Regions from separate parts of the Clostridium sp. CM039 genome, predicted to be linked through region 2. Evidence: riboswitches for the same ligand, from Rfam matches in the RefSeq annotation. Region 2 holds a riboswitch; the other holds the start of a gene.
What was found. A riboswitch is a leader RNA that binds a small molecule or an ion and turns the genes downstream of it on or off. The one in region 2 is predicted to bind S-adenosylmethionine.

Region 1: linked by a shared signal. The riboswitch ahead of ACWJJ2_RS15460 (methionine ABC transporter ATP-binding protein) and the one ahead of ACWJJ2_RS11135 (O-acetylhomoserine aminocarboxypropyltransferase/cysteine synthase family protein) in region 2 are both predicted to bind S-adenosylmethionine.

The regions. Positions count from the first base shown of each region.
Region 1 is NZ_CM143649.1:3,286,808-3,291,242, reverse strand. It holds gene ACWJJ2_RS15470 (MetQ/NlpA family ABC transporter substrate-binding protein) at 1-512, opposite strand, end outside; gene ACWJJ2_RS15465 (methionine ABC transporter permease) at 563-1,207, opposite strand; gene ACWJJ2_RS15460 (methionine ABC transporter ATP-binding protein) at 1,197-2,204, opposite strand; SAM riboswitch class I at 2,322-2,425, opposite strand; SAM riboswitch class I at 2,519-2,637, opposite strand; gene ACWJJ2_RS15455 (transglycosylase domain-containing protein) at 3,181-4,435, shown strand, end outside.
Region 2 is NZ_CM143649.1:2,345,412-2,349,846, reverse strand. It holds gene ACWJJ2_RS11140 (homoserine dehydrogenase) at 115-1,404, opposite strand; gene ACWJJ2_RS11135 (O-acetylhomoserine aminocarboxypropyltransferase/cysteine synthase family protein) at 1,520-2,806, opposite strand; SAM riboswitch class I at 2,919-3,030, opposite strand; SAM riboswitch class I at 3,164-3,274, opposite strand; gene ACWJJ2_RS11130 (permease prefix domain 1-containing protein) at 3,349-4,317, opposite strand; gene ACWJJ2_RS11125 (PadR family transcriptional regulator) at 4,319-4,435, opposite strand, start outside.

The sequences.
Region 1 (4,435 bases), 940 kb from region 2:
TTTTCAGTAATATCAAGTTTAGAAATAAGATCTCCACTTTTTAGTTTTAATAGCCCTTCCTTCTCAAGCACTCTAAGTGCTCTTGCTCCATTTGTAGGATCACTTGGAATGGCTATTTTAGCTCCATCTTTTAAATCACTTAGCTTTTTATATTTATTAGAGTACACACCCATAGGTTCAAGATGAACCTTTACAGTATAGTCTAGGTCCACTCCCTTTTCCTTACTAAAGGATTGCAAATAAGGAATATGTTGAAAGAAATTAGCATCTAATTGTCCCTCGGCTAGTGCAGTGTTTGGTGTTACATAGTCAGTAAATTCTACTATTTCGAGAGTATATCCCTCTTTTGCGAGAATCGGCTTTATAGCCTCTAATATTTCTTTATGAGGCACTGGTGACGCACCTACTTTAATGATTTTTTTCTCAGTTACATCCGCCTCTTTTTTTGCTCCACATCCACTCAGTGTAAAAATCACAACTATTGTTAATAATATGCTTAATATTTTTTTCATTTTTAATTTCCTCCTCTTATTTTTCTTTTAATATTTTTATAATTCAAAACTTATTTAATCATTTTTCTGTACAATATATTTCCTAAGGCTTGAATTACTTGCACAACTGCAATTAATATAATTACAGTGTATATCATGATATCTGACTTAAATCTATAGTAACCATATTTTACGGCTACATCTCCAAGTCCCCCTCCACCAATTGTCCCAGCCATAGCTGAGTAACCTATAATGTTTATTATTGTTAACGTAACTCCAAGAACTATAGACGGCATTGCCTCTTTTAACATAACCTTAAATATAATTTGATAGGTTTTTGCACCAAATGACTTAGCTGCTTCAACAATTCCATAATCCACTTCTAAAAGTGCAGATTCTATTATTCTTGCAGCAAAAGGTGCTGCACCAAGCGTTAGAGGAACTATAGCTGCATTAGTACCTATTGTTGTTCCAACTATAAGCTTAGTTAAAGGGAATATAGATATCATTAGTATAATAAACGGAAAAGACCTAAGTACATTTATTACTAAATTTAAGATTTTATAGATTAAAGTGTTTGGCCTTAGGCCAATAGGTCCAGTTATAATTAATCCTACTGCTGAAATAAACCCTAAAATAACTGTAAAAATCGTGGATAATGTTACCATATATATAGTTTCTTTTAGTGCAGGTAATAAAATATCTTTAAATAGCATTTATACTCTCTCCCTTGTGCTTCTCAAGCTGCACAGAATAATTAATGAGCTCCCACTCTATAGATTTTTCATCTAAATAATTTAATATCTTCTTCTTATTCTCTTTACTTGCATTTATTATGAGACTTCCCATTACGTTATCCCTAAATTTTTCAAGCCTGCCCCATACTATTGAAAAATCAATATTTAACTCCCTGGCAATTGATGTTATAAGGCAACTCTGGGTAATTTCCTTTGTAAAAAATATTTTAATGTTATATCCCGTGCTAGGCAGTAATTCTTCCTCTCCCATAAGTGTTTGCATTTCCTTTGTTGGCCTAATAAATAGTTCATCGGTAATGCCATGGCTTTTAATTTCCCCTCCTTCTAAAAGAATAAATTTATTACAAATTTCTTTTACCACTTCCATCTGATGGGTAACTACAATAATTGTTATATTAAATTTGTTATTGATAGCCCTTAAAAGCTCTAATATAGATTTTGTAGTTTTAGGATCTAGTGCAGAGGTAGCTTCATCACAAAGTAATATTTTCGGATTAAGTGAAAGCGCTCTTGCAATTCCAACTCTTTGCTTCTGCCCTCCGCTAAGTTGTTTTACATTGGTGTTTGCTTTATCCTTAAGTCCTACTAACTCTATTAAGCTATCTACTCTTTTTTTAATAAAATTTTTATCGTTTCCCCATATTTCTAGTGGAAATGCTATGTTTTCAAAAACATTTTTACTGTTAATAAGATTAAAACTTTGAAATATTATGCCTACATTTTTCCTAAACTCGCGAAGTTCTTTCAAACTTAGCTGTTTCACCCCTTTTTCCATTATATTAATGGTACCTGTATCATAGGTTTCAAGCCCATTAAAGCATCTAAGTAAAGTGGATTTACCAGCTCCACTGTGACCAATAACACCATAAATATCACCTTCCTCCACTGTAAATGAAACATCATTTAACACTTTAACCCCTGAAAAACTTTTACTTACACCTCGAACTTTAATCATGATATCCCTTCTCCTTTTCATTTCTTATAATTCATCTTTACCTTTTGATCCTTTCTTTAAACATCACTCTAAAAAAATAGAGCCCAAGAATAAACTTGGGCACTACTTCCAAACTTATTCTTATCTTGCAGCAATGCTGCAGGAATTAACACCATGTATCATAATATGATACTGGTTGTCGGGGTTCATAGGGCCAGTCCCTCCACCTCTCTTGATAAGACACTATTAAATTTTATTTACATCTATTCAAAAAAACAAAAACCTCTTTCATCATTATATAATGATGAAAGAGGTATAAAATTACAAAGACACCTCTCTCATCTTCCGCTAATTTACAATGAAATTAACGCAGGATTTAGCACCTATTCAGACAATACGTCTGATGGTTGCCGAGATGTCATCGGGCCAGTCCCTCTATCTCTCTTGATGAGAATTAACTTATTTATTAAATTAGATTTATAATATCACTATATGAATGCTATGTAAAGAAGTTTTTATATACACCTTCTCCAAACATCATACAACTGTCTAATGATGTTTCATCATAATATATATTTTGTTCATACTTTATATATAACATAAATATTCATGTTACATTATTTATGTTATAATATATTGTAATAATTATATTGTTCTAGGAGGATACATTGTATGGCTAATGTTTGAAATGCCAATAAGAAATAATTAACATCAATAGAAATCACATCATATAACTTAGTGTTATTGACAAAATTGTAAAATAATTGTATTATACACACATAAACTAAGCACTTTTTTAATAGTATAAGAGAGACCCATAAGGTCTCTTTTATGTGACCTAGTATTAGAATTCAGTAATAACAATTGAATATAGGACTAAAAACAGGAAAATACTTATGGCGACCAAGTAAGCCCCCCCTTTACGTATGTATGAAGCGTGGTCATCCAGGGCTAACCCTGGACATTTTTTGTATAATAAAAAAAGGAGGAGATATTAATGGATGATAATCAAAATGTAGAACCCATAAAAATAGCACCGGTTAAAAAGAAACTTTGGAAAAAAATCGTTAAAGGTTTATTGATATTTTCTGCAATAATTTTCGTATCGGCTACGATAACTTTAGGATATGGTTATATTAAATATGGGCCTAAAATAGAGGCAACTATAAAAGATGCTAACAATATAGCACAAACCATAAACGAAACCTCCTTTAATACCCGAAAACCAACACAATTTTTTGATACTAATGGTAAACTATTAAAAGAATTTAAGACCAATACATATTATTACACAAAAGAAGCAGACTTAAATCCCTATGTAGGTAAAGCTGTCACTTCAATAGAAGACCAAAGATTTTATAAACATGGTGGTATAGATTATAAAGGTATAAGGAGAGCTGTCTGGGTATATATAAAATCCAAGGGAGCTATCGTACAAGGTGGTTCAACAATAACGCAACAACTTGCAAGAAATGTATTCCTTACATTTGACGTAACCTTGTCGAGAAAATTGGAAGAGTCTGTTATAGCAAAGAAATTAGAAGAAAGATATTCAAAAGATCAAATATTAGAGTTTTATGTAAATAATATAAACTTCGGCAATGGATGCTATAGTATTGAAAGTGCTTCACAATTTTACTTTCAAAAGAATAATAAGGATTTAGATTTATCTCAAATAGCTATGCTTGTTTCAATACCTAATAATCCATCTGTTTATAACCCCGTGACTCAGCTTGACAATGTTATAAAGAGGAGAGACTTAGTCTTAGATAAAATGCTAAGCTTAGAACAAATTTCACAAAATGATTTTGATACAGCAAAAGCAGAAGTTATTAAATTAAATATTAAACCTCGTACAGCACCTGAACCTATGAGCTATGATATTCAATATGCTGTTCACAATGCAACCTTAAAGTTAATGGAGCAAAATGGTTTCGTTTCTAAATATTCTTTTAGTAATGATAATGATAGAAACACTTATTTCACTAAGTATAATGATGAATATGAGTCTAAAGAAAAACAACTTCTTAGTGGAGGATATAGAATAGATACATCTATTGATACTGCAAAACAAGAAAAATTACAAAGTGTAGTAGATAGTCATTTGGCTCAATATACAAGCACCAATAACAAAACAGATTTATATGAAAAGCAAGGTGCAAGCGTTACTATAGATAATAATACTGGAGAAGTAGTAGCTATAGTTGGAGGTAGAAGCCAAGATGGTAACACCTTTAACAGAGCCTTCTTAG
Region 2 (4,435 bases):
ATGTAATAGAACCGAAATAGTGAACTTCACCCCATTGAATGATTATAACTAAAAAAGTTGTAAAATTCATCTGATGGGGTGTTTTTATATATAAATACTAAAAGGAGAATAAGTTTAATAAAATGATTCCATCCTTATTATACTTTCTATTTTGTTGACGTTTTCTAGTTCTTTTATTTTTTCTAATGAAATTCTTATGTTTTTTTCTGAACTTTTATGTGTAATAAATCCTAGTGGTCCATGATCATCGTGCCTTACATCTCCAGTAACGGACATAATGCTGACATTGTTTTTCCCAAATATTTTCGCTGTATCTCCTAAAACTTCTACTGTATCTTTAACATTAAGTCTAATATAGAATTCTGATTCATTTTCTTCTGATTTTTTCACTTCTTTAAAATCAGTCTTGTCACTTAGGTCTAATAAGTCATAAGGATTTACATTATTTCTTAATATGGATATTATATCACCTACAACTGCACTTCCAGTTGGAAAAGCTCCAGCGCCTTTTCCATATAGCATTAACTCTCCAACTGCATTTCCTTTTATCATAATAGCATTAAATGCATCGGCTACATTTGCCATTGGGTGGCTCGAAGGTATTAGGGTTGGATGTACTCTTAGCTCTAATTTGTTATTTACTTCTTTAGCTATTGCTAAAAGTTTTATTGAATAACCAAGTTTTTTAGCATATTCTATATCTATGTCACTAATACTTCTTATTCCTTCTCTATAAATACAATCATGATCTACCTTAGTTCCAAATGCTAGAGAAGACATTATTGCAAGCTTATATACAGCGTCAAAGCCATCAACATCAGAGGTTGGGTCTGCTTCAGCATAACCCTTTTCTTGCGCCTCCTTTAGTGCTTCATCAAAGCTAATCCCATCCATTGTCATTTTGCTTAATATGTAATTAGTTGTTCCATTTATAATTCCAATTATCTGATCAATCCTATTGGCTGTAAGGCTCTCATTAATCTCGCGTATTATTGGAATTCCACCAGCCACACTTGCTTCATAATAAAACAATACGTTTTCTTTCTCCGCTGTTTTAAATAACTCTTCGCCCCAGTTCGCGATAACTAATTTATTAGCAGTTACAATATGTTTTTTAGATTTCATTGCGCGTATCATATACTCTTTAGATTTATCGCATCCACCAATAAGTTCAACCACAATTTTTATACTTTCATCATTTATAATATCATCAATGTTATCTGTTAATAGGCCATTAGGTGCTTTGATATCTCTTTTTTTATTTATATCTTTTACAAGTATTTTAGCAACTTCTATTTCATAATTTGAACGTTTCATTATTTCTTTTCTATTTTCGTGAAGTATTTTCCATACACCCGTCCCAACATTTCCAAAACCTAAAATCGCTATTTTTACCTTTTTCATAATAGTTTTCCTTTCTAAACTTTAAAGTTATTCCTCCGTCATCTAAGGTGATGGAGGAATATAGTTAGGAACAAGACCTTATTTTGAAACCAGCTGCCAAAGAATTATTGACTTTTTATTGAACTGATTTTTCTAGAGCTTGCGTCAAATCGTATATAATGTCATCGATACCCTCAACGCCAATTGAAAGTCTTATCAAATCTGAAGTAACTCCAGCAGATTTTTGCTCCTCTGCGTTAAGCTCTGCATGAGTTGTACTTGAGGGGTGAATTACTAGAGATTTTGCATCTGCAACATTTGCAAGCAGCGAAAATAATTCTACATTATTAATAAATTTTTTTCCAGCTTCAAGGCCACCTTTTATTCCAAAAGTGAATATTGATCCTGCTCCTTTTGGTAGGTATTTTTTAGCTAAATCTTTGTATCTGCTCCCGTCAAGTTCAGGATAATTTACCCATGAAACATTTGGATGCTTACTCAAAAATTCAACAACTTTCCTAGCGTTTGTTACATGTCTCTCAACTCTTAACGATAATGATTCCAAACCTTGAAGAAATAAAAATGCACTTTGAGGGCTAAGCGTCGCACCGGTGTTTCTTAAAAGTTGAACTCTAGCTTTTAAAGCAAATGCTGGAGCACCTAAATTAGCATATACTATTCCATTATAGCTTTTATCCGGAGTTGTAAAATCAGGGAATTTACCGCTAGCTGCCCAATCAAATTTACCAGCATCAACTATAATTCCACCAATAGTAGTTCCATGTCCTCCAATGAACTTTGTTGCTGAATGAATAATTACATCTGCACCATACTCAATTGGACGGCAAAGGAAGGGAGTTGCAAAGGTATTGTCAATAATAAGGGGTATTTTATTTTCATGAGCAATATCCGCTACTGCCTCTATATCTAGAACATTTATTTTTGGGTTTCCCATTGTTTCAGCATAAAGTGCTTTTGTTTTATTCGAGATAGCTTTTCTAAAATTTTCAGGATCATCTGGATCAACAAATGTTACGTTAATTCCAAGTTTTCTAAGAGTAACATTAAATAGTTCATAAGTACCACCATATAGAGTGCTTGCAGCTACTATTTCATCGCCTGAATTTGCTACATTAAGTATTGCATAGAATGTTGCAGCTATTCCTGAAGCTGTAGCAAGTCCTGCTACTCCGCCTTCGAGAGCGGCTACTCTTTTTTCAAAAACGTCTGTAGTTGGGTTCATTATTCTTGAATATATATTTCCTTCTTCTTTTAATTGAAATAAATTTGCTGCATGATCTGCATTTTTAAAAACAAAAGATGATGTTTGATAAATTGGGACTGCTCTCGAGCCTGTAGTAGGGTCTGGAACCTGCCCTGCATGTACCTGTAATGTTTCAAAACTTAATTTTCGCTCACTCATATTAATTTCTCCTTTTATAATTATTTTTCTAAAAAAAAGCTGCTCTCCTATAAGGAAAGCAGCATGATTAACTTTAATAAACAATAAAATTGTATCATAAAATTTGCTATCGTCCTTATCTTTCAGATTTTACAATCTGATGGAATTGACACCATTGCACTTCTTTTAAAAATGCTGGTTGTCGGGCATCATCGGGCCAGTCCCTCTGCCGCTCTGGATAAGTTATATTTAGTTGTTAGTATTTAGTACATTATTTATTTAGATTTTTGGGAAAGAAAAAAAGCTACTTTCCTATAAGGAAAGTAGCAATAGTTAACTTTAATAAACAATAAAATTGTATCATAAAATTTGCTAACATCCTTATCTTTCAGATTTTACAATCTGCAGGAATTGACACCACTACATTCGAATAAGAATGCTGGTTGTCGGGCTTCATCGGACCAGTTCCTCTGCCACTCTGGATAAGTTGTATTCAGTTATTAGTATTTAGTATATTACTCATAAAAACAATTGTCAATACTTTTTTTAAAGATAAAATTATTTTAATTATGCCCTTTTATAATACTATATGCTGCACTGAACATACCAAATAAAATGCCAACGATAGGGAATATAATCCAATTAATGTGCCATAGATTAAAAACTAATCCACTGACAAGGAAGATACAGATTGCTAATGGCCATACGATAGCAGCAACTGCACCAATAAGTTTATTATCTTCAGTTTTTTCTTTTGAAAAGTCACCAATCTGTAAAAGAATACTAAAACTCTGCTTAATATTTCCAAAATATATAAAGAGGAAAACGGCAATAGCAATCATCACAAGTAAAACAACTACTCCGTAGCTAGATGCATTGTCGCCAAAAGCAGATGATACAAAAAGTGCAACTGGTGATATGACACATATGCACACACCTGTTATTACAGATATCATATGGGTTGATGCAAAAGCATTATTTTTTTGATTTACAATTACTTTTACATGAAGAGGTAAATCAAAACCGCTTTTTAGATACTTGTATTTTTCTAGCTTCATACCGGAATAAATGAATAAAGCTACAGCAGGTACACACAGTAAGAATAGTGCAATAATGCCAAACATATCGCTGAAATCTTTTGAAATTCCTTTACAGATAATGCCACCATCTATGAGAGTGGTAATTAATATTAATATAGCTGTTGCTACAATACATAAAAAAACACCTATACCCATCAATAAGCCAGATTCTTTTTTTGTAGTCATAAAGTTATCGGCCTCTTCTTGTGTAATGGTTTTAAGTATCGCACCCTTTTTCATATGTTCGATGCCAAGTTCATCAATTAATTCGTCAATATTGCCAAATTCTGAAATTACAATACCAATGGCCTCATTTTCTGATTTTCCATCATTCTTATTCTCGTTATATTTTTCTTCCATATTCCATAATAAATCATTTTTTAATTTGACCGTCTGATTTGTTCTTGGTAGGACTTTAAACATATTATCTAAATAATTTTTTATAGTTTCCATTCTAATCCCTCTCCTTAATAAATTTATTAATAACTTCTTTTGTTAAGCTCCATTCTTCACATTTTTCTTTATAGTAGGTTAAACCTACGGGGGTGATTTTATAATATGTGCGTCTTTT